Regions from separate parts of the Tumebacillus sp. BK434 genome, predicted to be linked through region 2. Evidence: predicted binding sites of a transcription regulator. Region 2 holds the regulator's gene; each other region holds the start of a gene.

Region 1 (10,368 bases), 330 kb from region 2:
TTCCAAGCTGCGCCGTCGTTGGTCACTTGCTTGATATCCCAGCCGTAACGGTTGTACAGGTCTGCTTTGCCGGTGTCTACTGCATCGGTACCGGACAGCATTTCGAAGGACTCGCCTTCTACCGTTTCCGGGTAGATCGTATTTTCAATGCCTGCGTTCATCACGAGGTTGGATTTTTCGATGTTGCTCTTGAAGTCCGGGTTGGTCGAAGTGACTTGCACTGCGCCGAGTTTTGGAATCGCTTTCTTCACAGAGCCGCCGGCGTTTGCAATCACAGACTCATAGCCTGCCGGAAGACCGCTGTCTTGTTTGAAGACAACGAGGAATTTCTGTTCGCCAGCTTGTGCTTGTGCTTGGCCGCCGTCAACAGTCAGGCCGGTGACGGTGGTCATGCCAAGTGCAAGTGCGAGCATCAGTGCGGAACTTTTTTTCATTTGGGAAAGACCCCCTTATAAAAGTTAGATATAATCTCTTGCCCCATTTGAGATTAATCATACTAAAACATCAGAGGGGTTGCAATATATATTATCGGAAAACTGAAAATTATTTTGCTAAAGGCAGCCAAATCTGAAATTGGATGGAATTTCCGCTGCTGGTCGCCCAAATGTTTCCACCGTGCAGCTCGACGATGCTCTTGGCGATCGCAAGCCCGAGACCCGACCCGCCGCTTTTCGTGGAACGGGAAGCCTCAACGCGGTAAAAGCGTTCAAACAGGCGCTCCAGCTGCTCTTTCGGGATGGCATCGCTTTCGTTTTCCAAGAGGATCACTGCCCCGCCTTCGCGCTGTTTGAGCCGCAGGATGACGGTGCTCGGCTGGTGGCTGTATTTGATCGCATTGCTGAGCAGATTTTCGAAGACCCGGAACCAAGTCTCCGGGTCGACCTCGGCAAACAGCTCGCGGGGCGGCAGCTCTTTTTGCAGCTGCAGTCCGCTCTCTTCCATCAGCGGCACATATTCTTCTGCAATCTGCTCGATCATTTCATTTAACGAAACGCGCTGAGTGTGTAAGCGCACGTCATGATGGCTCAGCGTCGTGTAATCGAACAGGTCTTCCACCAGCCGCTGCAACTGCTCCGATTTCCCAAACGCCACGCGCAGGTAGTCGCGCATCTCCTCCGGCGTCTTCGCGCGGTCGTCGTTGAGGAGGCGCAGGTAGCCGATGATCGAGGTCAGCGGTGTGCGCAGATCGTGCGAGACGGAGGTGATCAGCTCATTTCTCGCCCGTTCCGCTTCCCGCTCCGCTTCGATCTTCGTCTGCAGTTCCTGCGCCATGTGGTTGATCGACTGCGCCAACGTCCCGAGCTCGTCCTCCCCTTTTTGCTGCACCCGATGGTCGAGCTGGCCTTTGGAGATCACCTGCAGCCCGTGTGCCAGTTCTTCGATGTAGCCCGTCTTGCGCTTGGTGATCATGTAAAACAGGATCAGGAAGGCGACCAGAAACGCGACCGATCCGATCATCGAAAAGTCCTGCACATAGTACACGCGCGTGCTGGGAATGCCCTCACAGATCATGTAGGCATCCCGCCCTTCATACTCCATTGGAGCGGCCAACACATAGTGCTGGCTGGAGCCGAGCCGGTTCGCCCGGCGATCGGCGCGCAGCTCCATCGAAGTGCGCAGCAGGTACTGCAGGTCCACCGGCGCCCATTGCGCGCTGGTCGACTTCAGCAGCACCTTGCCAGCCTCGTCGATGATGCGAAAATTGGCTGTCTGCCCGGACGTGCTCTGTTCGCCGTTGTCCAACGCGCGCTGGATCTCCTCTTTTCGGAGCACTTCATCATCCAGGTGCCGCTCCGCGATCAGTTCCACCTCTTCGGCCAGATGCTGCGTGTCGATCTCCAGGATATCCAGTCCGCTGTCGATCTCCTCATGAGGCGTGGCGAACGTATCTTCCAAAAACACCGTGGTTGCCATTCCGGCGATGGCGGCCAGCCCGAGACAGACGAGGAAGGTCAGCATCAGCTGCGTGCGCAGCGAGGTCTTGACGTTGGTGAGGATGTTCCGGTACAGGGCGGACAGTCTACGTCTCAATTTTATATCCCACTCCCCACACCGTTTTGATGTACTTCGGCTTGCGGCTGTTCTCTTCGATCTTCTCGCGGATCTTGCGGATGTGCACCATCACCGTGTTGTCGCCGGAGCGGTAATACTGCTCCTGCCAGACGCTTTCGTAGATGTGTTCGGCGCTGAACACTTTGCCGCGGTTGCGGGCGAGCAGCGCGAGGATGTCAAACTCGGTCGGCGTCAACCGCACCTCCGTCCCGCCGATGCGCACTTCATGCGTCACCGTGTTGATCTGCAGGTCGTCAATCTCGATCACATCCGCTGCGACCGGCACGGCGACCGCTTTGTTCAGGCGCTGCATGCGCCGCAGTTGCGACTTGACCCGCGCGATCAGCTCCATCGGGTTGAACGGCTTGGTCATATAATCGTCCGCGCCGGTCGAGAGCCCGTGAATTTTGTCCATGTCCTGTGTTTTCGCCGACAGCATGATGATCGGCATGTCCTGTTTCTCCCGCACCTGCAAGGTAAACGTCAAGCCGTCCAACTGCGGCATCATGATGTCGAGGATGATCAGATCGACAGCCGTCTCCTCCAGCAGCGCTAAGGCCTCTGCGCCATTCTCCGCCTGCAGCACGCGATAGCCTTCATTTTTCAAATAGATCTCGATCAGGTCGCGAATCTCCTTTTCATCATCGACGATCAAGATGCGTTCTTTTTCCAAAAAACTCTCCTCCTCCGCACGGCCAACAAGATCGCCCCGGCGCCAAGCAAGGTGTACAGCGCATACATCCCATAGCTCGTCACAGCAGCGGCAATCGCTTCGATCGAACCGCCAAACAGGTAGCCGAGCGCAAAATACAGCACCGTCCAGACCAGCCCGCTCGTGTAGGAATACAGCGCATAGCGTCCAAAGCTCATCTTGTTCGTGCCGACCAGATAGGGTACGATGTGGCGCACGACCGGCAGCAGATAGGAAATGCACAGCGCGGCCGGACCGTAGCGCTCGAGCAGCGTCTTTGCGCAGGCCAGATGCTTCGTGCCTTTGGGCTTGGCTCCGATCTTCTCGAGGATCGGGGCGCCCGCCCGCCATCCGATCAGATAGCCGAGCGACAGGCCGGACACGACGCCCAGGTACGTCAGCAAGAAGGCTGGCACCGTGTGCAAAAGTCCGGCCGATGCGACGAAGCCGCCGGTCATCACGACGCTCTCATCGGGGATCGGCAGCCCGACGATGCCCAGCCACAAGGCAAAAAAGAGGGCAAAATAGCCGTATTGCTCAATATAGCCCAATAAGATGTCCACGCTCATTTTACCATGCGTCCTCCTGCTTTTGGCAGATGTACACAAACGCCGGCGGCACGTTCATCGGCACAAAGCCGATTTTGACGCTGGCAAAGCGCTCTTCGAGCTGTTTTTTCATCTGCAGCGAATATTGAAAGGCGATGAACAGGCCGCCCGGCTGCAAGCTGTCGACCACTTCGCTGAGCAGCTTGTCACGCAAGTCCTGCTCGAAGTTGGCAAACGGCAACCCTGAAAAGACGACGTCGAGCTGCCCGATCCCGAACTGTTTCAGCGCAGGGGTCAGTTCGGTCGCATCTCCCCAATAGTGCAAATCAGGGCACTCCGCCTGCAAGCGGCGGCGCATGGCGGCGTCCGCTTCAAAGACTACCGCCTGAGCATCCGGATGCAGTCGGCGTCCGATCTCCCGCGTAAATACGCCCGTGCCTGCGCCGAGCTCGGCGACACCGCGCACCCGGCTCCAGTCGACCGGCGCCATCATCTTGCGCGTCAGGTAGCGCGAAGAAGGCATCACCGAGCCCACCTGCTTCGGGGAAGTCAAGAATTTCGCAAGAAAAACAAATATATCAGAACGTCTCGTTTGTGTGAGATGTTGGTATTCCAAGTTTTCCACTCTCCTTTGTCGGATTCATCGTGTTGTTCTCATTGTACTCGAAAAATCTTAGGACGCCAGTACAAAATTTCTTAAGAAAAAATAAAGAGCAGCGTGCCCTTGCCGCACGCTGCTCTCGTTTGTGCTATCGGTAATGTCCGCCGATCTTCCCGGCCCGTTCAAACGCCTGCCCCGCTCGGGTCAGCGAAGTGGCGCGCATCAGCGCGGTGTTGCCGAAGCGGTCTTTGATGCTGTCGATCGTATAGGCGAGGCGCCGTTCGCGCTCGCGGTCGTGAAAAAGGTCGAGCTGCTGTTCGTGGTCATCGCTCAAGTTCTCCACGGAGAGCCCGACGGAGCGCACCGCCGTGCCGTTCCATTTTTCCCGGAAGATCTTGCAGGCCGTCTCGTACACTTCGCGGGTGATGTTGGTGGAAAAGGGCAGGGACACCTGCTTCGAGAAACCGCCGATCAGCCCGGTATAGCCGCAGTGCATGTGCACCGTCCGCCCGTTGCGCCCCATCCGGCGCAGGCGGCGGCAGACATCTTCACAGAGCTCGAGCAGCACCACTTCCACCTCTTCCGGCTGCTCGTAGTCGCGAGGCAGGGTCATCATGTGCCCGACGCTTTTCATATCTTGGCGAAACGTGTTCGGCGTCACCGGCGAATAGTCGATGCCGTTGGCGGAGAGGTGGTACACTTCGCCCATGATCCCGAAGCGCTTTTTCAATAAATGCAGCGGGTAGGCGGCGAGGTCGCCGATCGTCACGATCCCCCGCGAGTGAAAATGGCGCTCCATCCGCGAACCGACGCCAAACAGCTCGCGCACCGGCAGCTGGTGCATCTCGCGGGCGATGTCCTGCGGCTTCCACTCCCAGATGCCTTCCGGAGACTTCTTGGCCTTGGTGTCACAGCAGACCTTGGCGACCAGCTTGTTGTAGCCGATGCCCGCCGAGCAGACCACGCCCGTCTCCTCCTGCACGAGGCGGCGGAACTGGCGCGCCGCTTCCCACGGGCCGCCCCACAGCTTCTCCGTCCCCGTCACGTCGAGGAAGATCTCGTCGATCGAAAACACTTCCACCTGCGGCGTAAAGCGCTGCGCGATCTCCATGATCCGCAGCGACACTTCCACGTACGTCTCCATCCGCGGGCGCACGATCACCGCCTGCGGGCATTTTTGCTGCACCATCCACAAGGGATCGACCGTCTTGATGCCAAACTTCTTCGCCTCTCTGCTCGCCGCCAGCACGATGCCGCTGCGCCGCTCCGGGTCGCCGCAGATCACGACCGGCTTGCCGCGCAGCTCCGGATTCTGCGCCTGCTCGACACTGGCGTAAAACGAGTTCATGTCGACCAATAAGATCTGCCGTTTGTCTGTTAAATCGTACCCTTTCACAATATCACCGCCACTAAATTTAAGAACATACGTTCCTGTATTTAGCTATAGTATATGCGAACATCAGTTCGTTATGCAAACAAAAAATGTACCACCTCCCCTGAGGTGGTACAGTGAGATTGATATATAATTTCACAGCAATTTAACAAACCGTCATTTCAGACGCCCTTTGACGCGCAGGTGCTGGAAGTCCATCTTTTCCGCTTTTTCATGGCGCTGCTCGTCAGCCAAGACGAACACGCCCAGCAGGTAGCAGCCGGCCATCGCCAGCAACGCCACGCCATCTACCCATTGCCCGTAGAAGCCGACCAGGTTCATCGGGTGAGAGAACATCGACAGCCACCCGGAGAGAAACAGGAGCAGATGGGTGTCCCACGCCGCGCCGACGACCCATTTGTACAGCAGGAACAGCCCGGCCGGGCCATGCACGCACAGCATGTACCACAAGGACTGGGACAGCATCTTGCCGCGGTCAAAATGCCGCGCCTGGTAGTAACCGACCATCCCCATCGACAAGGCCAGCAGCGTGCCGAGCACGATCGTCGAAACGTCGAGCACGACCATCGCCCCGGACGATGCGCCGAAGAAATGCCAAATCAAGTACGGCACCAGCAGGATTTTTATCGAAATAAACAGGACGATCACAACCTGAGCGGTAACCGTGTGATAAAAAAGGTTTAGACTCCTCACGCGAAAGCCCCCTTGCGCTTGTTCAAGTTCATTCTATTCAGAACTTGGCCACAAAAGACGCAGAAATAAAAAAAGAGGCCTGCTCCGCGCCGGAGCAGGCAAACTATGATAGGAGTGGAGAGAAACCAGAACTTAAGCTTCTTGGAAATATCATACTCCACGACCGGATCGCGTGTCAAGGAATTATCTGATATTTTGCACTAGTTGGGCAAATCCTGGAAAGGAGACATCGACCGCTTCCCAGTCGCGGATGGTCGCCGGACCGTCCGCCGCCAGCGCCGCCACAGCCATCGCCATCGCGATGCGGTGGTCGTGGTAGGTCTCGATCACCGCGCCGCCTCGCAGCTTGGTGCGCCCGGTGATGCGCAGTCCGTCTTCCAGCTCTTCCACCTCGGCGCCAAACTTGCGCAGCTCGGCGGCGGTGGTGGCGATGCGGTTCGACTCTTTGACTTTCAACTCCTTGGCGTCGCGGATCTCCGTCACGCCTTCCGCTTGCGTGGCGGCGACGGCGAGCACCGGAATCTCGTCGATCAGCCGCGGAATGACCGCACCGCGCACGGTGACGCCTGTCAGCGCACCGCCTCTGACGCGCAGGTCGGCGATCGGCTCGTCTCCGGAGATGCGCTCGTTGTGCACGTCGATCTGCGCCCCCATCTCGCGCAGCACGTCGAGGATGCCCGTGCGCGTCGGGTTGATGCCGACGCCGCGGATCAGCAGGTCGGAGCCGGGCAGGATCGCCGCCGCGACCAGCAGAAAAGCGGCCGAGGAGATGTCGCCCGGCACCTCGATCTCCGCCGCTGTCAAGCGGGAGCCGCCCTGTACCGTGATGTAGCCGTCCTGTTCGGTCACCGGCACGCCAAACGCCCGCAGCATCCGCTCCGTGTGGTCGCGGGACTGCTCCGGCTCTTTGACTCCCGTCGTGCCTGCCGCAAACAGCCCGGCGAGCAGCACCGCCGATTTGACCTGCGCGCTGCCGACCGGCGAGTCGTACTTGATCCCGCGCAGGTTGCCGCCGCGCATCGACAGCGGCGCCAGGCGGCCGTCCTCGCGCCCGTCGATCGCTGCCCCCATCTCGCGCAGCGGCCCGGTCACACGCCCCATCGGGCGGCGGCGGATCGACGCGTCTCCCGTCACCGTGCTGTGAAACGGCTGCCCGGCCAGGATGCCGAGCATCAGGCGGGCGGTCGTGCCGGAGTTGCCGACATCGAGCACGTCGGACGGCTCCTGCAGCCCGTCAAGGCCGGCGCCGGTCACGCGCAGCTCCGTCTCAGAGAGCATCTCCACCTGCACGCCCATCTTGCGAAAACAGTCCACCGTGCTCAGGCAGTCCGCCCCCGGCAAAAAGCCGCTCACCTGCGTCACGCCGTCCGCCAGTGCGCCAAACATCACCGCGCGGTGCGAAATCGATTTGTCGCCCGGCACCCGCACTTCGCCCTGCACCTGTGCGGCCGGTTGTATCACCATGTCCATCGTCTGCTGCCTCCTCTAGTTCCGTTGGCAAAAACTTCTCGTTGCACAGCTCTGCTTCCTGCTTCTAGCGTCCCCCAAAATGCCAACCGGAGGCCGGCGAACATGCCGTGCCTCCGGTGGAAGGGAATTGGGAGATTCCTGTAGTTATGCTTCTTGCTTACTCGGATACAGCGGCGCTTTCAGGGAAGCCGCGAATGCGATCAGTTCTTGCTTTTTCGCTTCCGCCAGCGCCGCATCGCCTGCGTTCAGCGCTTCGGCGATGCCGGCAGCTTTTTTGACGATCGCGGAGCCGACGACCACGCCGTCGGCAAACTGTCCGATGGTCGCCGCATGTTCCGGCTTGCCGACGCCAAAGCCGACCGCTACGGGGAGTGCGGTATGCTGTTTGACGCTGGCCACATAGCCGGACAGGTCGGCATCGAGGTCTTCGCGCACGCCGGTCACGCCAAGCGCGGCGACACAGTAGATAAAGCCTTGAGCTTGTGCCGCGATCTTCGCGATGCGCTCCTGCGAGGTCGGCGCCACGAGGGGGATGAAGTCGACGCCGGTCGCGAGTCCTGCCGCCAGCGCCTCTGCGCTTTCTTCGAGCGGCAAGTCGGGGATGATCACGCCGTTCGCGCCAGCTTGCTGCGCCGTTTGGAAGAACTCGTGCACACCCCACTGAAACACGGGGTTGGCGTAGGTGAACAAGACGAGCGACGCTCTGACCTGCGGGCGCACGCGGCGCACCAGCTCAAACACGTCGGGCATCCGCGTGCCGCCTTGCAGCGCGCGCAGGGAGCCAGCTTGGATCGTCGGCCCGTCGGCGAGGGGGTCGCTGTACGGGATGCCGATCTCGATGATGTCAGCTCCGATTTTGTCCAGTTCGATGATCAGTTCGGCGGTGATCTCGAGGTTCGGGTCGCCTGCCGTCAGGAACGGCATAAACGCCTTCTCGCCCGTTTCGCTCAGCCGCTTAAACGTGTCTGCAATGCGGGTCATGCGAAGCTCCCTCCCAGCATCTCTGCGACTTGGTGCACATCTTTGTCACCGCGTCCCGACAGCGAGACGACGATGAGGTGGTCCTTGGGCAGCTCCGGAGCCAGTTTGACCGTCTGCGCGATCGCATGTGACGACTCCAGCGCCGGGATGATGCCTTCGACGCGGGACAAGAGCTGGAACGCATCGAGCGCTTCCCCGTCGGTGATCGGCAGGTACGTCGCCCGACCGGTGTCGGCGAGATGCGCGTGCTCCGGCCCGATGCCCGGGTAGTCAAGGCCGGCGGAGATCGAGTGCGCCGGCTGGATCTGACCATGCTCGTCCTGCAGCAGGTAGGTCAAAGAGCCGTGGATGATCCCGGAGCGGCCTTTGGTGATCGTCGCCGCGTGACGCTCGGTGTCCACACCTTCGCCTGCCGCCTCCACGCCGATCAGCCGCACCGTTTCGTCCTGCAGGAACGGATAGAAGATGCCCATCGCATTCGAGCCGCCGCCGACGCAAGCGATGATCGTGTCCGGCAGACGCCCTTCTTCCTGCAGGATCTGTTCGCGCACTTCATCGCCGATGATGCGCTGGAAGTCGCGCACCATCATCGGGTACGGGTGGGGACCGACGACCGAGCCGATGATGTAGAACGTGTCTTCCACATGCTCAACCCAGTGGCGGATCGCTTCATTCGTCGCGTCCTTCAAGGTGCGGGTGCCCGATTTGGCCGGGATGACTTCTGCGCCCATCAGGCGCATCCGGAACACGTTCAGCTTCTGGCGCTCCATGTCCTCTTCGCCCATGAACACCGTGCACTTCAGCCCCAGCAGCGCCGAGACGGTCGCCGTCGCCACGCCGTGCTGTCCGGCGCCCGTCTCGGCGATGACGCGCAGTTTGCCGGTCATCTTCGCGAGCAGCCCTTGGGCGAGGCAGTTGTTGATCTTGTGCGCGCCGGTGTGGTTGAGGTCTTCGCGCTTCAGGTAGATCTTCGCGCCGCCGAGGTGCGCCGTCAGGTTCTCCGCAAAATAGAGCGAAGTCGGGCGGCCCGAATATTTATGAAGATAAAGGCGGAGCTGCTTTTGGAACTCCGCGTCGTTTTTGTAGTGGTTGAAGTCAGCTTCCAGCTGCGCGAGCGCGTTCATCAGCGTCTCCGGGACGAATTTCCCGCCGAACTTGCCAAACCGCCCATTAAGATCTGGGAAAATGGTGCTCATCGTTGCTCCCTCACTTTCGTCACGAATGCTGTGATTTTGTCCGGGTCTTTGACGCCGACCGTCTCTACGCCGGACGAGACATCGACGCCGTCCGGGCGGTAGGTTTCAATCAATGCGGATACATTGTCCGGGTGCAGTCCTCCTGCGACGTACAGCAGCGTCCCGTTCAGATAGGAGCGCAGTTCCGGGATCCGCTCCCAGGAAAAAGCGGTTCCGGTGCCGCCCCGCTCATTGTCGAGCAGCACGGCATCGACCACGCCGGCATAGCGGCGCAGTTCGGCATCCCGCTCATCGCCGCACACCCCCCACGCTTTCCAGACGAGGCGGCCCGTGTCCCGCTTCAGTTCGCGGCAGAACTCCGGCGACTCGTCGCCGTGCAGCTGCAGGACGTGCAGGCCGGCCGTTTCGGCGATATGTTTGATCTGCGCGGCCGACTCATTGACGAAGACGCCGGCGCGCTGCACCGAGCCGGGCAGCTGTTGGCTCAGCTCGGCAGCCGTTTCCGCGCTGACCTGCCGCTTGCTCGGCGCAAAGACGAAGCCGACATACTCGATCGGCAGCGCGCCGACATGACGGATCGTCTCGTGCAGTTTCAGCCCGCAGATTTTGATCCGGGTCATGCCTGCACCTCAGTGGGCGCCCGCCCAAGCAGCTTGTCGATCGACGGGGTGATGTGCCGATCGCGCATCAGCGTTTCGCCGACGAGGATCGCGCCTGCGCCGGCCGCTTTGACCTGCTGCACA
Region 2 (10,368 bases):
GCGAGCTGGAAGAAGACAACACCTCGCCGCTGGTGCGCAAAGCGATGGAATGGATCGCGTCCGGACGGATGAGTTCGGAGACGGTGGTGTACGAAAGCTGGACGGTGTTACAATAACGGGTAAGATCAGACAAAAAGGAATGAGAGCATGCACGAAATACAAGAACAGCAAAACCGCGTGGAACGAGCGGTGCTCGTAGGCCTGCGCCTGAATCAAAAGGATGAAACGGTCTGGACGATGGCCTTCCAGGAACTGCGCGGCCTCGTCGAAACGGCAGGTGCGGAAGTGGTCACCGAAGTGGTGCAAAACCGCGGCCTGCCCGATTCGGCGACCTATATCGGCAGCGGCAAGCTCGACGAATTGCGCGCGGTGGTCGAAGAGCTGGAAGCGGATCTCGTCGTCTTCGACGCCGAACTTTCGCCGAAACACGTCCGCAATTTGGAAGAAGCGCTGCCCTGCCGCGTGCTCGACCGCACGCAGATCATCCTCGACATCTTCGCGTTGCGGGCCAAGACGCGCGAAGGCAAGCTGCAGGTCGAACTGGCGCAGCTCAACTACCTGCTCCCGCGCCTGACCGGGCGCGGCGCCTCGATGTCCCGGCTCGGCGGCGGCGTTGGCACGCGCGGTCCCGGCGAAACGAAGCTGGAGACCGACCGCCGCTACATCCACCGCCGTCTGGTCGAGCTGAGCCGTCAACTGGATGAGGTTCGCAAACACCGCGACCTGCACCGCCAGCGCCGCAAGAAGCAGGATGTACCGGTGATCGCCTTTGTCGGCTACACCAACGCCGGCAAGTCCACTTTGATGCGCAAGATCGTCGAGCGTTACGGCACAGGCAGCAAAGAGGTGGCCGAAGGGCGCAACCGCCTGTTCGACACCTTGGACACGACGACGCGCCAAGTGCAGTTGCCCGATGGGAAGACGGCGATCTTCTCCGACACGGTCGGTTTCATCCAGCAACTGCCGCATTCGCTGGTCAAAGCGTTCCGCTCCACGCTGGAAGAGACGGCTGAGGCCGACTTGATCGTCCATGTGGTCGACGCGTCCCACCCGAATTTTGACGTGCAGATGGCGACGGTGTACGGCGTGCTGGGCCAGCTCGATGTGCTGAACCGCCCGGTGCTGACCGCGTTTAACAAAATCGACCTCGTGCCGGGCACCTGGCTTGGCAACGATCCCAACTCGACGGAGACGATCCGCCTGTCCGCTCTGCACGGGGACGGCGTGCAGGACATGATGGAGAAGATCGACGACTTGGTCGGCGTCCGCCACCTGATCGTAAAAGCGGAAGTGCCGTACAAAGAAAGCGCGCTGGTGGCGCGCATCCACCGCGAAGGACGCCTGTTCGCCGAAGAGCACCGCGAAGCGGGCACCTATCTGCATGCCGAAGTGCCGCATGCGATCGCCGAAGAGCTGCGCCCGTATCTGATCGAAGCAGCGCAGGAAACCAAACTGGCCAAGCCGGCGAAAACGAACGAGCAAATGATTTTCGATATGACCGATTCCACGCTGCAATAAGGAAACTGGAAGAGCCTGCCTTGTCTTAAAAGGCGGGCTCTCTTTAGTTAAGAGATTTTCTTTGGGGTCTCGATAAATTTTATTAGGTAAGTTGTTGACTTTATCGAATTGTCTGATTATACTGAGGGTACAAGAGAGATTAAACTATGAGAGCAGCGAGGAAGGGGCACCCGACAGGGTGCCTTTTCCAATTTCCGTGCATGGGCAGGCGGCAGTGGGAAATAGTAGGGGGGATACCTACTTTTTGACGGGAGGGCTTCTGCATGAAACGGTTCAGGAAGCAGACCGGTCTGGTCTTCCTCTGCGTGATACTCCTTTTTTGTTGGACATCGGCGCCTGTTGCTGCCTGGCAAGGCGATTCGCTAGAGCTGGCCTTTATCCGGGACGGCAAACTGTGGGTCAAGCAAGGGGTGCAGGAGCGCCCGGTCACGGCGGACGGCATCGCGTCATGGCCGCTCTGGTCACCGGATGGAAGATGGATTGCCTTTCAGAAGCGGGAGCGCGCGCAGGACGATTACGCTCAGCTCTGGGTCTACGATGTGGCAAACGGGCGCACCTACCCGGTGCATGACCGCGTGATTTCTGCGCGCTGGTCGCCGCAGGGCAGTCTGCTGGCCTTTCGCGTCGATTCGGACCTGCTGGTGGCCGACCTGCGGGCAGGCGTGTTGAAAGCGGCGCAGCAGGTGGTGCCGGGGATCAGCGATTATACATGGTTTCCGGACGGCAGCGGCTTCCTCGTGTCGTCGCTTGGGCAGTTGGCGCCGACGGGCTGGACGTCGAGCGAGCTGTATAAAGTCTGGTATTCGCCCGATGAAGAGGCGAAGCAGGTGCGCAAGTTTTATTCGCTGCCGAATCCGCTGCGCTTTTTGGATCAAGAGTATTTGGCGATCGGCACGAGCGGGTTCAAATGGTCGGAGGACGGCAAGTGGATCGCGTTTATCGCCACCCAGACTGCGTCGCTGTCGGCCGATGCCAATGTGCTGTGCCTGTTGTCGGCCGACGGGAAATCGTTTAAGCCGGCGGCAGAGATGCTGGCGTACGACGAGTGGTTCAAATGGGCGCCTATAGGCGCCAAGCTCGGCGTGATCGCCGGCAGCGGGCGCTTCTCACTGCTCGGCAAGCGTTTGTCGCTGTTCGGGCCGCCGTTTGGTGAAGGGCAGAACCTGACGCCGGAGGGACGGGCCGACCGTTCGTTCGCGTGGCTAAATGAGAAGTCGCTGCTCGTCGCCCGCAGCGCCGCGCCGAAGTCGGATCGCGAACCGCTTGGCAACGCCTTTCCCCGCGTGATGCTCGTCGATGCGAAAAGCGGCTCGGCCCGCCCGCTCTCCAGCCCACCCGTCGGCGCAGGCGATTTCGACCCGCAGGCGCTGGCCGGCGGCAAGGCGATGTCCTGGGTGCGCTGGAACAAAAAACGGGCCGACATCTGGGTCGCCAACTCGGACGGCTCGCAGGCCAAGCTGTGGGTGGAAGGGATCGGCGAAGGGCAGATGTATTATGAGCACTGGCATTGGGACAGCGTGTTGAGCTGGAAGCCGGTCCCCTAAGCAAAACAGCATGACCCTTTCGGGTCATGCTGTTTTGCTTAGGGGATTTGCAGCGCTTTTTTATGGTATAGTGATAAGGATTGTTTCATAGATGGGAGAGACGTGTTTTGTCCTTGTTGCAACTTTTGCAAAATCCGACTTGGCTGTCATTGACCGCCAAGATTGAACAGAAACTTACTGAACAGTTCCGCTCGATCGACGAGACGGTCGTCTACAACCAGGCCAAGCTCTTGCAGGCGTTTCAAGAGGAGCGGGTGAGCGATTTTCATTTCGCTTCTTCGACCGGCTACGGCCACAACGACGCCGGGCGCGAGACGCTGGAGCGCGTCTATGCCAAGGCGTTTGGAGCAGAAGCGGCGCTGGTGCGCCCGCACATCGTCTCCGGAACGCACGCGATCGCGCTGGCGTTGTATGGCGTATTGCGCCCGGGCGATGAGCTGCTCTATATCACCGGCAAGCCGTATGACACGCTGGAAGAAGTGATCGGCGTGCGCGGCGAAGCGGGGGAAGGGTCGCTGAAGGAATTTGGCGTCTCGTTTGACTCGGTGCCGCTCTTGGCGGGCAAGGTCGATTATGACCTCGTCGTCAAGAAGATCAAACCGAACACGAAGATGATCGGCATCCAGCGCTCGGCCGGCTACTCGTGGCGCTCGTCGTTTACGGTCGAAGAGATCGGGGAAATGGTGCGCTTCGTCAAAGGGATCAAGCCGGACGTCGTCGTCTTTGTCGACAACTGCTACGGCGAGTTCACCGAGCGCCGCGAACCGACCGAAGTCGGCGTCGACCTGATCGTCGGTTCCCTGATCAAGAACCCGGGCGGCGGATTGGCGCACAGCGGCGGCTATGTCGCCGGACGCGCCGACCTCGTGCACCGCGCAGCCTGCCGTTTGACCGCGCCCGGCATCGGGGCGGAGCAGGGGGCGATGCTCGGCACCAATCGCACGCTGTTTCAAGGCTTCTTCCTCGCGCCGCATGTGGTCGGCGAAGCGTTGAAAGGCGCGGTGTTCGCAGCCGGGCTGTTCGAAGAGCTCGGCCTGACCACCCATCCGGCGTCGACCGCGCCGCGCACCGACATCATCCAGGCGGTGCAGCTCGGCTCGCGGGACCGGCTGATCTCGTTCTGCCAGTCGATTCAGGCGGCAGCGCCGGTCGACTCGCATGTCAAGCCGGAGCCCTGGGCGATGCCGGGCTATGCGGACGAAGTGATCATGGCGGCCGGGGCGTTCATCCAGGGTTCGTCGATCGAGCTGTCGGCCGACGGTCCGATCCGCGAACCGTATATCGGCTACCTGCAGGGCGGCCTGACCTACGCGCATGCCAAAGTGGCCGTGCTGTCGGCGGTGGCCGGATTGAAGGAGCAAGGTCTGCTGTAAAAAGCTGACATAGCGGCACCGAAAAAAGACCATGTTAAAAGGGACATCCCCCTTGGAACATGGTCTTTTTGTCTGCGCAGCAGCCGAGAAAAATTTTCATGTCAACTTTCCTGACATACGTTGACACCTTCTCCTGACATGACATATACTTAGACTATCACAGGGGAGGCGATGATGTGAATGAATGATGAAATCAGACGCAATCTCGCCCTTTTCCCGATCGGCATCGTCCAGAAGCTGACCGACCTGACCGCCCGGCAAATCCGCTACTATGAGCAGCATCAGCTGGTCCGGCCGGCACGCACCGAAGGGAATCAGCGCCTGTTTTCCTTCAATGACGTGGAACGCTTGCTTGAGATCAAGCGGCTGATCGATCAAGGGTTGAACATTGCCGGCATCAAGACGGTGCTGGGAACTGCCAAGACTGTTTCCGATCTGCTGCCTGACCACAAGCGGGAACAGGCGGAGCAGATCGCACAGGAAGTCAAACGCGATCTGTCCGACCGCGAACTTCGAGACATGTTGAAAAAGGAAATGCTGCGCCGTCCGGCGATGCCGGGGAACAACCCGTTTAACGCCGGCGACCTGTCGCGGTTTTTCCATTAAAAACACATAGAGCATTCATTCCGCAGAGGATGGAGCCTGAGGAGGAGAACCAGAAATGAGCTACACTGTAGAAGACGTCAAACGCATGGCCAAAGAAGAGAATGTTCGTTACATCCGCCTGCAATTCACCGACTTGCTCGGCGTGATCAAGAACGTAGAGATCCCGGTCTCTCAACTTGACAAGGCTCTGGATAACAAAATGATGTTTGACGGCTCCTCGATCGACGGCTTCGTCCGCATTGAAGAGTCCGACATGTACCTCTACCCGGACCTCAACACCTGGCTGATCTTCCCGTGGGAAACGGAGAAAGGCTACAAGGTAGCCCGCCTGATCTGCGACATCTACATGCCGGACGGCACCCCGTTCCCGGGCGACCCGCGCTCCACGCTGAAGCGCGCGCTGGAAGACGCAAAAGCGCTGGGCTTTGACACGATGAACGTCGGTCCGGAGCCGGAATTCTTCCTCTTCAAACTCGACGAAAAAGGCAACATCACCACCGAAGTCAACGACCAAGGCGGCTACTTCGACCTCGCACCGGTCGACCTCGGCGAGAACTGCCGCCGCGAGATCGTGCTGACGCTGGAAGAGATGGGCTTTGAGATCGAAGCTTCCCACCATGAAGTTGCAGTCGGTCAGCATGAGATCGACTTCAAATACACCGACGCTGTAACTGCAGCGGACAACATCATGACATTCAAACTGGTCGTCAAAACGATCGCCCGCAAGCACGGCCTGCATGCAACCTTTATGCCGAAGCCGATCTTTGGCATCAACGGTTCCGGTATGCACTGCCACATGTCCCTGTTCCAAGGCAGCACCAACGCATTCTACGATGAAAGCGACGAGCTCGGCCTGTCTCAACAAGCGAAGCACTTCCTGGCTGGCATTCTGCTCCATGCACGCGGCTTTGCAGCGATCACCAACCCGACCGTCAACTCCTACAAGCGTCTCGTTCCGGGCTATGAAGCGCCGTGCTACATCGCATGGTCGGCGAAGAACCGTTCGCCGCTGGTGCGCATCCCGGCCTCCCGCGGCCTGTCCACCCGCGTCGAAGTTCGCAACCCGGACCCGGCTTGCAACCCGTACCTCGCGCTGGCTGCGATGCTGCAAGCGGGCCTCGACGGCATCCGCCGCGAGCTGAAGCTGGTCGATCCGGTCAACCGCAACATCTACGTGATGAACGAAGAAGAGCGCCTCGAAAACGGCATCCTTTCGCTGCCGGCTTCCCTGAAAGAAGCGATCGACGAGCTGCTCGCAGACGAAGTTATCGTCAATGCGCTGGGCGAGCATGTCATCGCGCACTTCGTCGAAGCGAAGCAAATCGAATGGGATATGTTCCGCACCGCCGTCACCGAGTGGGAGCGCAACCAATACCTGACCACGTACTAAGAGCGATAAGCCCCTCATCTCGGCGAGATGAGGGGCTTTTCTATGCATGAAAAAACCCGCCCGGAAAGGGCGGGTTACGTATTTTACATGATCTCGCGGAAAACGCCGATCACTTTGCCAAGGATGGTGACATTGCGGTAGCGCATCGCGTCCATGGTCGGATTCTCCGGCTGCAAGCGGATGTGGTCGGCCTCGCGATAGAAGCGCTTGACGGTCGCTTCGTCGTCTTCGGTCATCGCGACGACAATCTCGCCGTTGTGGGCGGTGGACTGCTGGCGGACGATGACGAGGTCGCCGTCGTAGATGCCGGCATCGATCATCGATTCGCCGACGACGTTGAGCAGGAAGACGTTGTTATCACCGACAAAGCGGGTCGGCAGCGGGAAGTAGTCTTCCACATTTTCGATCGCGGTGATCGGCATCCCCGCCGTGACGCGGCCGACGATCGGCGCCATCACGGTCGAGTATTCAAAGCGGGAATCGGACGCTCCCTCTTCATCGAGCACCTCGATGGCGCGCGGCTTGGTCGGGTCGCGGCGGATCAGACCCTTCTGCTCCAAGCGGGCCAGGTGGCCGTGGACGGTGGAACTGGATGCAAGGCCGACCGCTTCTCCGATCTCACGCACCGATGGCGGATACCCCTTGTCTTTGACTTCTCGTTTGATAAAATCCATGATTTCCTGTTGCCGCTTGGACAGCTTGATCATTGCAGAATACACTCCTTGACTACATGGTATGAGAACTCTATGATGATGGGAAAATATGTTCGCAGATTCGATGTTGAAAAAATTATACCACAGCTTGGTAACAGATACAAACGTAAGTTCTTATTTCCGACATTCTTCCGATTTTTCGGACAGGTGCAACTGGCATGTAACAACGAATGGTATAATTCGATCAGCAGAACAGGCTCAACATGGAGGGAGAACGCATATGCGCTTACAAGACAAGACAGCAATCATCACCGGCGGAGCGAACGGCATCGGCAAGGAGACGGCCATCCTGTTCGCACAGAACGGGGCGAAGGTGATCCTCGCCGATTTTGATGAAACGAACGGCGCGCTTGCCGTCGAAGAACTGCGCGGGCTCGGCGCAGAAGCTCATTTTGTAAAAGCGGACGTGTCCTCGTCCGAAGACGTCGAGCAGATCGTGGCCGCCGCGCTCGAAAAGTTCGGCCGCGTCGACATCCTCGTCAACAACGCCGGGATCACCCGCGACGGCTTCCTCGTCAAGATGGAACAGGAGCAGTGGGACCAAGTGATCGGCATCAACCTGACCGGCGTCTTCCTCTGCACGCAGGCGGCCGCCAAGGTGATGATGGCGCAGGGCAGCGGCGTGATCCTCAATGCCGCATCGGTCGTCGCCCAGTTCGGCAACGTCGGCCAGACCAACTACGCGGCGACCAAGGCGGGCGTCGTCGGCATGACCAAGACATGGGCGAAAGAGCTCGGCCCGAAAGGCGTGCGCGTCAACGCGGTCGCACCGGGGTTTGTCGCCACCAACATGACCGGCAAAGTGCCGGAGAAGGTGCTGCAGGCGATGCAGATGCAGACGCCGCTGCGCCGCCTCGGCCAGCCGCGCGACATCGCCAACGCCTACCTGTTCCTGGCGTCCGATGAAGCGAGCTTTATCAACGGCGCAGTGCTGGCGGTCGACGGAGGCTTGAGCTTCTGATGAGGATGGCGCGGTTTCCATGGCTGGGAGGCCGCGTCCGGCATCATGCCGGGCGACACGGGATTCAGCAGGAGATCATCGAGACCAAGGCAGGCTGTCGGTGGCAGTCTGCCATTTTTTTGCTGTATCATTTTGACAAACGCCGCATAACGTAATAATATATTTTTACGAAGCACAAAGTTTTTAGGGGAGGTGAGGGAGCTGATCCAAGAGACCTGGTATGTGGAACTGCCGGAGCAGGCCACCGCGCTGCTCAACCCGCTCCGGGCGGAGATCCTCTCGAAACTCACCGATCCTGCGTCGGCTGCCGAAGTGGCGCGCATGATCAATGATACGCCGCAACGCGTCAATTATCATCTCAAAGCATTGGAAAAAGTCGGGCTGGCGCGGCGTGTCGGCACCCGGCAGGTGCGCAACCTCGTCGAGGTGCTGTACCAGTCGATCGCCCGCACCTTTGTCATCTCCGAACTGCTCGGCTTGAATCAGGAGGCGATGCAGCGGATCAAGGACCAAAGCTCGCTCGCGCACCTGATCACGATCTCCGACCGCATCAAGCGCGATGCGCTGACTCTGATGGAGCAATGCGATCAGGACGTGCAGATCCCGAGCGCCACGTTGACGATGAAACTGCAGCTGGAAACGGAAGAGAAGCGCCAGGAGTTCGTCCGGGACTATGTGCAACTGGTGCAGGAGCTGGTCGCGAAGTACCAGTCGGCCAATCTTGCGGACGAAGCGTACAACGTGATCCTTGCCGTCTACCCGGACGCAGGTCAAGGAGGGGATGTCAAATGAGTGAACGGCAAGCGGAAGCCAGAGCGGTCGTCGTCTTTGAACGAGCCGAGCGTGGCAGCGAGCGCACCGGCAATGTGATTCCGTTCCCGACGGGTGCCCGCAGTTCCCGCGAAACGGCCGTTGTGGACTGGATGATCGGCGGGAACGGCCAGCAGCCGCAGGTGCGTTTGACCGGGGTGACGTCCGGTTTTGGCGATGTGACCAAGGCATCGCCGCAAGGACTGGCAGCCTGAGTGCAAGGAAGAGCACAAGCTAAAAAAGGGAGGTACTTTTAGATGAACCTGATTCCTTATGTAGTGGAACAAACCAGCATGGGAGAGCGCTCCTATGACATTTATTCGCGGATGCTGAAAGACCGCATCGTCTTCCTCGGCACCGCGATCGACGACAATGTGGCCAACTCGATCATCGCGCAGCTGCTGTTCCTCGCAGCGGATGACCCGGATAAAGACATCCATCTCTACATCAACTCGCCGGGCGGCTCCACATCGGCGGGGATGGCGATCTATGACACGATGCAATACATCAAACCGGATGTCTCGACGATCTGCATCGGCATGGCCGCTTCGATGGGGGCAGTCCTGCTGGCTGCCGGCGCGGACGGCAAACGCATCGCACTGCCGAACGCGGAGATCATGATTCACCAGCCGTCCGGCGGCGCGCAAGGCCAGGCGAGCGACATGGAGATCCAGCTTGAGCGCATGCTGCGCACCAAGCGCACCCTGACCCGAGTCCTCGCCGAACGGTCCGGCAAACCGTATGAGGAAGTGTTGCATGACATGGAACGCGACCACTGGCTGTCGGCAGAAGAGGCGAAGAACTACGGCCTGCTCGACAAAGTGATCGAGAAGCTGTAAGCAGAAAACCACCGCGGGCTGCCCGCGGTGGTTTTTGTTTGCATGAACTTAGGAGAACTTGATGATGCCGATCGAGTACAGGAAGATCACGATCACCATGATCGGCGCGATGTACTTCAGGCAGAACATCCAGGAGTTGTACCAGAAGCCGGAAAGACCCGCTTCTTCGCCGGCACGCTTCCACGCGTAGCCGGTGAACAAAGTGACGATCAGACCGCCGATCGGCAGGAAGATGTTCGAGGCCACGAAGTCGAGGAGATCGAAGAACGTCTTGCCAAACAGCAGGTTGTCAGACAGAATGCCCATCGACATCGAAGCCGGGATGGAAACCACGAAGATGCCAAGCGTCACGAGCACCGACGATTTGGCGCGGCTCCACTTGAAGCGTTCCATCAGGTAAGCGTTCGGAACTTCAACCAGCGAAACGGTGGAAGTCAGCGCAGCGATCGACAGCAGGATGAAGAACAAGAAGCCAAACAGATTGCCCAGCGGCATCGCGGCAAATGCTGCCGGCAGTGCCATGAAGGCGAGGCCCGGGCCTTGACCCGGTTCGATGCCGTAGGAGAAGACGGTCGGGAAGATAATCAAGCCTGCGACAAACGCGTAGAGCAGGT
Region 3 (10,368 bases), 590 kb from region 2:
CTCGGCGTGGAAGAAGCGGTGCTGAAGCAGCATGGCGCCGTCTCGGCCGAATGCGCGGTGGAGATGGCAGACGGCGCGAGACGCCTGCTCGGCACCGACTGGGCCCTATCGGTGACAGGCATCGCCGGCCCCGGCGGCGGATCGGAGGAGAAACCGGTCGGGCTGGTCTACATCGCCGTCGCCGGTCCGGACGGCACAACCGTCAAGCAACACCAATGGAAACACGGGGATCGCACGCAGATCCGTTTGCGGGCTGCCAAAACGGCGCTCTACAGCTTGATCCAACGTCTCCAGAACGAAAGGTGATCATACGCATATGACGACATTTTTGGAACTGAACCTTGGCAAGAAGATTCAACAGGCGATCAGCGACATGGGCTTCGAGGAGCCGTCACCGATCCAGGCGCAGTGCATTCCGGTCGTGTTGACCGGCAGCGACGTGATCGGTCAGGCGCAGACCGGCACGGGCAAGACGGCGGCGTTTGGCATCCCCCTGCTGGAGATGGCAGGTCCGAGCAAGCACGTGCAGGCGCTGATCCTGACCCCGACCCGGGAACTGGCGATCCAAGTGGCGGGCGAGCTGCGCAAGATCGCCAAATACAAGCGCACCCGCACGTTGCCGATCTACGGCGGACAGTCGATCGGCTCGCAGATCCGCGCGCTGCAGCAAGGCGTGCAGATCGTCATCGGCACGCCGGGCCGGATTCTCGACCACCTGCGCCGCGGCACGCTCAAGCTCGACAAGTTGAAGACGCTGGTGCTCGACGAAGCGGATGAAATGCTCGACATGGGCTTTATCGAGGATATCGAAGCGATCTTGAAAGAGACGCCCTCCGAACGTCAGACGCTGCTCTTCTCGGCGACGATGCCGCCGGAGGTGAAGAGCCTCTCCAAGCGCTACATGACCGATCCGCAGAACGTGACGATCAACCGCGGCGATGTGACCGTGCCGCTGATCGAGCAGGTCTACTACAAAGTGCTGGAGCGCACGAAGCTGGAAAGCCTCTCGCGGATCATCGACTCCGAAGAGGTGGAGCTCGGCATCATCTTCTGCCGCACCAAGCGCGGCGTCGATGAGTTGACCGACGCGTTGATGAGCCGGGGCTACCTGGCCGACGGGCTGCACGGCGACCTGTCGCAGGCGCAGCGCGACCGCGTGATGCGCAAGTTCCGCCACACCGAGATCGAGCTGCTGGTGGCGACAGACGTGGCAGCGCGGGGGATCGACGTGGAGAACGTGACGCACGTCATCAACTTCGACATCCCGCAGGACCCGGAGTCGTACGTGCACCGCATCGGCCGCACCGGGCGCGCCGGCAAGCGCGGCCTCGCGTTGACGCTGGTCACGCCGCCCGAGTTCAAACTGCTCAAGCAGATCGAGAAGGAGACCAAGGCGAAGCTGGTCGCCAAAGAGGTTCCGACGCTCGCCGACGTGGCGGAGCGGCAGACGGAGATCTGGCGCGATCGTCTCGTGCGCACGATGCAGGACGGCAAGCTGGCGACCTACCGCGCGATCCTCTCCGGTCTGGTCGACGAGTTCGATCCGCTCGATCTGGCGGCGGCCGCCTTGAAGCTGGCCAGCGGCGAGGACTTCGAAGCGCAGGAGGCAGATTACAACTTTGGCGAGACGGGCGGAGCGCCGGGGATGGTGCGCTTCTTCCTGAACATCGGCCGCAGCGCGAAGATCGGCCCGAGCGACCTCGTCAAACACATCTCCGAAGAGGCGGGCATCCCCGGCGGTGCGATCGGCAAGATCGACATCTTCGAGAAGTTCACTTTCGTCGAAGTGCAGGAGGAGTCGGCGCCGTTCGTGTTCGAGGCGCTGCGCAAGTCCCGCATCAACGGCTCCCGCATCAATCTCGAACCGGCGCGTCCGCGCGAACGCCAGCGCCGCTAGCCCTCGAACAGTCCCTGCTCATGCAGGGGCTGTTTTTTGAAAAAAGAGGAGAACAAACGTTTGCTTTTTCTCTCCAGATGAAGTACAATAAAAGCAGGGATTGAGGAAACGAACGCGAATCTAATGAAGATTCGTGAGAGGAATAGAATAAGGGGAGTGTAACCATTGTCTAACGATCGTAAAGCGGCTTTGGATATGGCGTTGCGCCAGATTGAGAAACAGTTCGGGAAAGGCTCTGTCATGCGTCTTGGGGAAGCGGCTTCCAACTTCAACGTGGAAACTGTTTCGACCGGTTCGCTGGCTGTAGATATTGCACTCGGCGTCGGCGGGTTCCCGCGCGGCCGGATCATCGAAGTATACGGACCGGAATCCTCCGGTAAAACGACCGTCACCCTGCACGCGATCGCCGAGGTGCAGCGCACCGGCGGTCAGGCGGCGTTCATCGACGCCGAGCACGCGCTCGACCCGGTGTATGCGCAGAAGCTGGGCGTCAACATCGACGAGCTCCTGATCGCTCAGCCTGACACCGGCGAACAGGCGCTGGAGATCGCGGAGGCGCTCGTCCGCTCCGGCGCGGTTGACATGATCGTCGTCGACTCCGTTGCGGCGCTCGTGCCGAAAGCGGAGATCGAAGGCGACATGGGCGACTCCCACGTCGGTCTGCAAGCCCGCCTGATGTCGCAGGCGCTGCGCAAGCTGGCCGGCGCGATCAACAAGTCGAAGACGATTGCGATCTTCATCAACCAGATCCGTGAGAAAGTCGGCGTGATGTTCGGCAACCCGGAGACCACCACCGGCGGCCGTGCGCTGAAGTTTTACTCCACCGTCCGTCTAGAAGTCCGCCGTGCCGAAGTGCTCAAGCAAGGCAACGACATGGTCGGCAGCCGCACCCGCATCAAGGTCGTCAAGAACAAGGTGGCGCCGCCGTTCAAGCAGGCGGAAGTCGACCTGATGTTTGGCGAAGGCATCTCCCGCGAAGGCACGCTCGTCGACATGGGCACCGAGCTCGACATCATCAACAAGTCGGGCGCCTGGTACTCCTACGAAGGCGAACGCCTCGGCCAGGGCCGTGAGAACGCGAAGCAGTTCCTGAAAGACCATCCGGAGCTGGCGGCGAAGGTCGACGGGCTGATCCGCGAACACTTCCAGGTCGGCAAAGCGGCCGCGCCGGAGTTCAAAGCGACTGCCGAAGAGCAGGCCGATCAAGAAGCGGACGAACTGCTCGGTCTCGACCTGTAAGGCGTATCCTATGCAAGAGAAGAAAAAGCAGCAAGAGCAACCGGAATTTCGGGGCGGTCAATTGACCGCCCTTTCTGTGCAGAAAGCAAGTCCCGACCGGCTGAACGTGTTTGTGGACGATGAGTTCCTGATGGGGGTCTACCGCGAAGTGGCGCTCAAGCACCGCTTGAAAAAGGGGCTGCAAGTCACGGTAGAGCTGCTCGAGGCGGTGTGGCGGGACGAGGTCGTGTACAAGGCGAAGGAAGCGGCCGTGCATTACCTGTCCTTTCGTCACCGCTCAAAAAAGGAGATGGCCGACTATCTGTCCGGCAAAGACCTGTTCGACGAAGCGGTCGTCAACATGACGCTCGAATGGCTCGTCGAAAGCGGCTACCTCAACGACAACGACTTCGCCCGGCAGTGGGTGGAGAACCGCATGCGGAGCCGTCCGCGCGGCAAAGCGATGCTGAAGTGGGAGTTGAAGCAAAAGGGGATCGAGTCGGATCACATCGCTGAAGCGCTGGACGAAGTGTTCGATGACGAACTGGAAGTGGAAGGCGCGATTCGTCTGCTGGAGAAAAAAGTTGGCCGCAAAACGCTGCAATTCACATTCGAAGAACAGCGGAAACTGGCGCAACATCTGGCGAGACGGGGCTTTTCCTCGTCTGTGATCAAGGACGCCCTGCGCCGTTTCATATCTCTCGCCAATCTTGACAATGATTGACACAGACGATAGAATTAATATTGCGTATAAACAGCTTGATCATTCTCTCGTGGAAGTAGCTTCGCATACCGGGATTGCGTCAGACATGCTTGGAATTATTTGAACTGAGCAAGGAGGCGCCACCATGGATTCCTTACTCCCGATCTTGTTATCGGTGATCTTCTTGGCAGTCGGTCTTGTTGGAGGCTATCTGGTTCGCCGCAACATCGCAGAGGGCAAATTGGCCGCTGCTGAGCTGCGCGCAGAGCAGATCTTGGACACTGCAGCAAAAGAAGCCGAGGCGAAGAAGAAGGAAGCAATTTTAGAGGCGAAAGAAGAAGTACACAAGCTACGTTCCGAAGCTGAAAAAGACACTCGCGAGCGCCGCAATGAGATCCAGCGGCTCGAACGTCGCCTGTTGCAAAAAGAGGAGACGCTCGACCGCAAGACCGAATCCATTGAGAAGCGCGGGGAAGTCTTATCGAATAAAGAACGTATGATTGAGGAGACCAAGGAGCGCGCAGATGCGATGCTCCGCGAGCAGGTCGCCGAGCTGGAGCGGATTTCCGGACTGACTCGCGATGATGCCCGTCAATTGATCCTCACCAATGTGGAAAATGAATGCCGTCACGAAGCGGCAATCATGATGAAAGAGATCGAGCAGCAAGCGAAAGAAGAAGCTGAAAAGAAGGCGAAGGAAATCATCGCAACCTCCATTCAGCGTTGCGCTGCCGACCATGTCGCCGAAACGACCGTCTCCGTCGTCGCTTTGCCGAACGACGAGATGAAAGGTCGCATCATCGGCCGCGAAGGCCGAAACATTCGTGCGCTGGAGACGCTCACCGGGATCGATCTGATCATCGACGATACGCCGGAAGCGGTCATCCTCTCCGGTTTCGACCCGGTACGCCGGGAGATCGCACGCGTTGCTTTAGAGAAGTTGGTTGCTGACGGGCGGATCCACCCGGCCCGCATCGAGGAAATGGTGGAAAAGGCTCGCCGCGAAATCGACGAGCGCATCCGCGAAGAGGGCGAACAAGCCACCTTCGAAACAGGGGTGCATGGAATTCACCCCGACCTGATCAAAGTTCTTGGACGTCTCAAGTATCGTACAAGCTACGGTCAAAACGTTCTCAAACACTCGATCGAAGTGGCCCATCTCGCCGGTCTCATGGCTGCCGAGCTGGGGCTCGATGTACAACTTGCGAAACGTGCTGGCTTGATCCACGACATTGGCAAAGCGATCACTCATGAGGTGGAAGGCTCCCATGTCGAGATCGGTGTGGAACTTGCGAAGAAGTACAAGGAACACCCGATTGTGGTCAACGCGATTGGAGCGCATCACGGTGATATCGAATTCACATCGCCGATCTCCATGCTGGTAGCAGCGGCTGACGCATTGTCGGCTGCACGTCCGGGGGCACGCCGTGAAACGCTTGACATTTACATCAAGCGTCTTGAAAAATTGGAAGAAATCGCCGAGTCCTTTGACGGCGTAGAAAAGTCATATGCCATTCAGGCTGGACGTGAAGTACGAATTATTGTCAAACCTGAGCAAATTGACGACGCAGAATCGGTACGCGTTGCACGTGAGATTTCCAAACGAATCGAGAATGAACTCGATTACCCTGGACAAATCAAAGTTACGGTCATCCGGGAGACCCGAGCCGTCGAATACGCAAAATAAAGTAGCCCTTATGGCTACTTTATTTTTTTCTGCTCAATTTTTACCTGAAGGAATTTGCCGAAGGGTAAGCGAATAGGTGGAAGGTGACATCTTGACTTGAAGGGTTGGATTGCGATTGGCAAAACTTCGATTGAAGGAAACGCCGGGCACGAATCTGCTCGTTTCGATGCTGATTCGTTATCCCGAGCTCTCCTCACTCCGTTTGAACGCGCGAGCAGGCATGCTCACGTTTACCATATTGGTCAAAGGCGAAGTGGCGGACGACAAGGGCCGTGAATTCGCAGCGACTTGCACCGATTATTTCCTGGCTTGCCGCGAGCTGGAGCCGGGGTTTGCTCCGCTCGGCAAGATCGGCCATGCGCTGATGGAGGGCGTGACGATCTTAACGTACGAACAGCAGGTGGACGCCTTGCACCTGAGCGAACTGTCTTTATTCACGCAACTCGTGCGCGAGTTTTATGCCGGGATGGTCGGCAGCGATCTGCTTCCGCTGCAGGAGGCGGAACTTGATGCGCAAGAAGAGATCATTGCGGGTATCTTAGGAGAAAAGGAGACCTTGCGCCACGAGGATTCGATCGTTGCTTACCGTGATGGCGGGAAGGTGTTCGTCTACAACAAGTAACAAATGCAGAAACAAGAAGAATGGAACATAGACCGGAGGAAATGCTGTGCGCATTTTGTTTTTAGGAGACATCGTTGGACACCCGGGCAAGCAGATGGTGGAGCAGTGGATGCCGAAGCTGATGAAACGCTTCCAACCTGACATCACCATCGCCAATGCCGAAAATATCGCACCGAATGGACGGGGCATCACCGAACGGCTGGCCGAAGCGCTGTTCGATGTGGAAGTCGACATTTTGACGCTGGGCAACCACGCGTTTGATCAAAAGGAATCCTTGCAGTTGATCGGCACGGACCGCCGCATCGTCCGCCCGGCGAACTATCCGGACGGCGCGCCCGGCCAAGGCTACACGCTGTGCAAGGCGGGCAACTCACAGGTGGCGATCATCTCGCTGCTCGGACGCTCGTTCATGGGCGATTATGACGACCCGTTTCGCAAGGCAGACCAGATCCTCGCCGAGATCGGCGACAAGACGAAACATATCTTCCTCGACCTCCATGCCGAAGCGACGGCGGAAAAAGCCGCGCTGGCGACCTATCTGTCCGGTCGCGTCTCGGCGGTCGTCGGCACCCATACGCACGTGCAGACGGCCGATGAGCGGATTCTGGCCGGCGGTACGGCCTTCTTGACCGATGTCGGGATGTGCGGACCGTACGAGTCGATCATCGGGTTCCACAAAGACGGCGTCATCCAAAAGTTTTTGATGCAAATGCCGTCCCGTTTTGAAGTTCCACAAGGAGATGCACAGCTGCACGGCGTATTTATAGAAACAAACGAGCTTGGACGCGCTGTCTCCATCGAGCGCATTTCGATCACCCCGGATCGTCCGTGGGGCGATTCAAACTTCAGTTTAAAATAAAATTAAATACCCACTTCTTTCTCCTTTAAGGATCGCTGGTGGAATTTTGAGAAAATTTCACGCATTTCAGAAGGAATTAATTTGGTCTGCGCGAATATAGATAACAGTGTCCTAACCTAACGATCCAATCTAAAGGAGGTACTTGAAGTGGATGTATTAAAAGTTTCAGCAAAATCCAACCCTAATTCTGTAGCTGGAGCATTGGCAGGTGTCCTTCGCGAACGGGGCAATGCTGAGATCCAAGCGATCGGGGCGGGCGCACTCAATCAGGCCGTGAAGGCGGTGGCGATTGCACGGGGCTTTGTCGCACCTAGCGGCGTTGACCTGATCTGCATCCCTGCTTTTACTGATATCATTATTGATGGCGAAGAACGCACCGCGATCAAACTGATTGTTGAACCCAGGTAAGAGAGAACTTATTGCTCTTATACATTTTACGACCTCCTGTTTATCACCCGATAAGCAGGTTTTTTCATATTTATAAGCGAATCAGTAACGACTACATACGTTGAGGGGAGTTCTGCAGATGAGTACGAAACCATTGATTATTGACGGACATGCCGATATTCTCTACCGCATGGAAACGGAAGGGCTGCGTTTTCAAGACACGACCGGCCAACTGCATCTGAGCAAAGACCGCATCGCCAAGGCGGGCATCGACCTGCAGTTTTTCGTCCTGTTCGTGGAGCCGAAACATGATCCGGCCGCGCAGTTGAAGATCCATTTGAGTATGATTGAACAGTTTTATGACGAAGTGGTCGCTGGAGCCAACTTCCGCCCGGTCTTGAAAAAAGGCGATTTGGAGCGCAACCTGGCGGACGGCGCAACCTCCGGCCTGTTGTCGATCGAAGGCGGCGACTGTATCCAGTCCGACCTGCGCATCCTGCGGGCGATGTACCGCTTGGGCGTGCGTGCCATGGGGCTGACCTGGAACCATGGCAACTGCATCGCCGACGGCTGCGGGGAGCGGGTCGACCGCGGTTTGACGGCGTTTGGCCGCGAGGTGGTGGGCGAGATGAACCGGCTTGGCATGATCGTCGATGTCGCTCACCTCGGGGAGAAAGGGTTCTGGGACGTGATGGAGATCGCCCAAGCGCCGGTGATCGCGTCGCACGCCAATGCCCGGGCGATCTATGACCATCGCCGCAACCTGTACGATGACCAGCTGAAGGCGCTGTTTGCCACCGGCGGGCTGGTTGGCGTGACCTTTGTGCCGATGTTTGTCGGCGAGGGCACGGTGTCGATCGACGATCTGCTGCGCCATGTTGACCACATTTTAAAGCTCGGCGGCGAAGACCACCTCGGCATCGGCTCGGACTTTGACGGCATTGAGCGCACGCTGACCGACCTGCGCCATGGAGGAGACCTGCCCAACCTGCAGGAGCGCCTGCTGCGGGAATATGGCGAGACGGTGATGCGAAAGATAATGGGTGGAAACTTTAAGCGCGTGATCGACAGCGTGTTGAAGGGGTAGAGGATGATGCAACTGGCAGATTTGCATGCGCATACGACCGCCAGCGACGGCACGTTCACACCGCGTCAACTGGTCGAACTGGCCAAGCAAAACGGCTTGGCTGCCGTCGCAGTCACCGACCATGATACGACAGACGGACTGGCCGCAGCATGGGCAGCCGGACGCGAACTCGGCGTCGACGTGGTGCCGGGCATCGAGCTGAGCACGACGTTCGAAGGTCGGGAAGTTCATGTGCTGGGCTATTATTACGACCCGGAGCATGAGGAGCTGCGCGACTTGACTGCGCGGATGCGCGAAGACCGCCTGAACCGCCTCGACAAGATGATCGGCCGCCTGCAGGACGCGGGTGTCTCGATCAACAAGCAGGAGGTGCTGGAAGAAGCGCAAGGCGCGGTCGGACGTCCGCATATCGCGCGCGTCTTGATCAAGAAAGGATATGTCCGGGACATTCCGGAAGCGTTTGAACAATACCTCGGCTCCGGCAAGATCGGCTATGTCGAGCGGTTGAAAGTATCGCCTGCCGAAGCGGTGCCATTGATCTTGCGCGCCGGCGGCGTGCCGGTGATCGCCCATCCGGGGCTAGTCGGCAAAGATTATCTGTTCGACACGCTGGTGCCGCTCGGGCTGGTCGGCTTGGAAGCGCATCATCCCGATCATCCGGCGGAGCAGCGAAAGCATTACGAACAGCTCGCCCGCCACCACGGGCTGCTGGCGACGGGCGGTTCCGATTTTCACGGCAGCGGCGCGGAGCATCGCGGGGCGCTGGGATCAGTGCATGTGCCGTACACGGTCGTCGAAACACTGCGCGAGAAAGCTGCGTACAAAGGCTGGACATAACTCTCAAGGCCGCCTGTTATTACAGGCGGCCTTTTTGCGTGGCGGGGTGGCCTGGCGGGCACGATAAGTTTGAAATTGTCGCTCGAACAGGACTTCGCTATAATGAGGGGGTATCTGGATGAATATACCGGTCGGTGTTTCGGCAAGGCATGTGCATGTCAGCCAGCAGGATCTCGAAGCGTTGTTTGGGCCGGGTGCTGCCTTGCACCCGAAAAAAGAGCTGTCGCAGCCAGGGCAGTTTGCCTCCGAAGAGACGGTGGATCTGCAAGGCCCGCGCGGCACGATCGAAAAGGTGCGCATCTTAGGTCCGGTGCGCCCGCAGACGCAAGTGGAAATATCCAAAACGGATGCGGTCAAGCTTGGCGTGGAAGCGCCCGTCCGCGAGTCCGGTGATATACAAGGCAGTGCAGGGCTCTTGCTGATCGGTCCGCAAGGCCATCTGGAACTGCAGACCGGCGTGATCGTCGCCGCGCGCCATGTGCATTTTTCGGTAGAGGATGCACGGAAGTTCGGGGTGCACAACGGTGATGAGCTCGACTTGCAGGTGCAAGGGGAGCGCGGTCTGATCTTCAACCATGTGGCGGCACGGGTGAGCAAAGCGTACCAGCTCGATTTCCATCTCGACACCGATGAAGCGAATGCAGCCGGCCTGCATACTGGTGACGAGGTGGAGCTTGTCGAGGTGCATGATCTGCACGCCGACGTAGATTTCCGCGGAAATGAAGAAAAACGTGACATTTCGACGCCTGTCGCCGCTGAGCGCCAGCGCGTCATGAAGTGATGGAGAGGAACAAGTATGGCGTTTAAAGAGATTGGAATCGAGCGGCTGTATGAAGTGCCGGGGCGCGTGCTGATCGATGTGCGCTCCCCGGGCGAATTTTTGGAAGGGACGATCCCGGGCAGTGTCAATGTGCCGCTGTTTACCGATGAAGAGCGGGCGCTGATCGGCACCGTCTACAAGCGGGAAAGTCCGGCGGCGGCGCGACGACTGGCGATGTTGACCGTCTCGTCGAAGATCCCGCAGATCGTCGAACAGATGGAAAGGCTGATGCAGCAAGGTGAGCTGGTGAT

The links. The regulator LexA, encoded in region 2, represses DNA repair genes until DNA is damaged. The targets are predictions, from matches to a motif close to CGAACATATGTTCG.
Region 1: dinB (DNA polymerase IV) is a predicted target of LexA. The motif match lies at 5,346-5,359, and genes of this name have one in related genera.
Region 3: recA (recombinase RecA) is a predicted target of LexA. The motif match lies at 1,947-1,960, and genes of this name have one in related genera.

What each region holds. Positions count from the first base shown of each region.
Region 1 is NZ_SLXS01000001.1:367,129-377,496, reverse strand. Features, by position in the region: gene EV586_RS01430 (S8 family serine peptidase) at 1-434, opposite strand, end outside; gene EV586_RS01425 (sensor histidine kinase) at 544-2,031, opposite strand; gene EV586_RS01420 (response regulator transcription factor) at 2,021-2,725, opposite strand; gene EV586_RS01415 (DedA family protein) at 2,704-3,312, opposite strand; gene EV586_RS01410 (class I SAM-dependent methyltransferase) at 3,314-3,814, opposite strand; gene dinB (DNA polymerase IV) at 4,041-5,288, opposite strand; gene EV586_RS01400 (hypothetical protein) at 5,442-5,978, opposite strand; gene aroA (3-phosphoshikimate 1-carboxyvinyltransferase) at 6,162-7,442, opposite strand; gene trpA (tryptophan synthase subunit alpha) at 7,593-8,429, opposite strand; gene trpB (tryptophan synthase subunit beta) at 8,426-9,625, opposite strand; gene EV586_RS01380 (phosphoribosylanthranilate isomerase) at 9,622-10,245, opposite strand; gene trpC (indole-3-glycerol phosphate synthase TrpC) at 10,242-10,368, opposite strand, start outside.
Region 2 is NZ_SLXS01000001.1:694,090-704,457, reverse strand. Features, by position in the region: gene EV586_RS02280 (NUDIX hydrolase) at 1-116, shown strand, start outside; gene hflX (GTPase HflX) at 148-1,518, shown strand; gene EV586_RS02270 (TolB-like translocation protein) at 1,782-3,062, shown strand; gene EV586_RS02265 (methionine gamma-lyase family protein) at 3,176-4,435, shown strand; gene EV586_RS02260 (MerR family transcriptional regulator) at 4,616-5,041, shown strand; gene glnA (type I glutamate--ammonia ligase) at 5,097-6,431, shown strand; gene lexA (transcriptional repressor LexA) at 6,515-7,138, opposite strand; gene fabG (3-oxoacyl-ACP reductase FabG) at 7,365-8,105, shown strand; gene EV586_RS02240 (winged helix-turn-helix domain-containing protein) at 8,298-8,897, shown strand; gene EV586_RS02235 (hypothetical protein) at 8,894-9,130, shown strand; gene clpP (ATP-dependent Clp endopeptidase proteolytic subunit ClpP) at 9,173-9,754, shown strand; gene EV586_RS02225 (sodium-dependent transporter) at 9,803-10,368, opposite strand, start outside.
Region 3 is NZ_SLXS01000001.1:103,829-114,196, forward strand. Features, by position in the region: gene EV586_RS00555 (competence/damage-inducible protein A) at 1-306, shown strand, start outside; gene EV586_RS00560 (DEAD/DEAH box helicase) at 317-1,897, shown strand; gene recA (recombinase RecA) at 2,093-3,136, shown strand; gene EV586_RS00570 (regulatory protein RecX) at 3,147-3,839, shown strand; gene rny (ribonuclease Y) at 3,964-5,505, shown strand; gene EV586_RS00580 (hypothetical protein) at 5,621-6,127, shown strand; gene EV586_RS00585 (TIGR00282 family metallophosphoesterase) at 6,174-6,986, shown strand; gene spoVS (stage V sporulation protein SpoVS) at 7,134-7,394, shown strand; gene EV586_RS00595 (dipeptidase) at 7,513-8,460, shown strand; gene EV586_RS00600 (PHP domain-containing protein) at 8,467-9,297, shown strand; gene pduL (phosphate propanoyltransferase) at 9,416-10,078, shown strand; gene mnmH (tRNA 2-selenouridine(34) synthase MnmH) at 10,094-10,368, shown strand, end outside.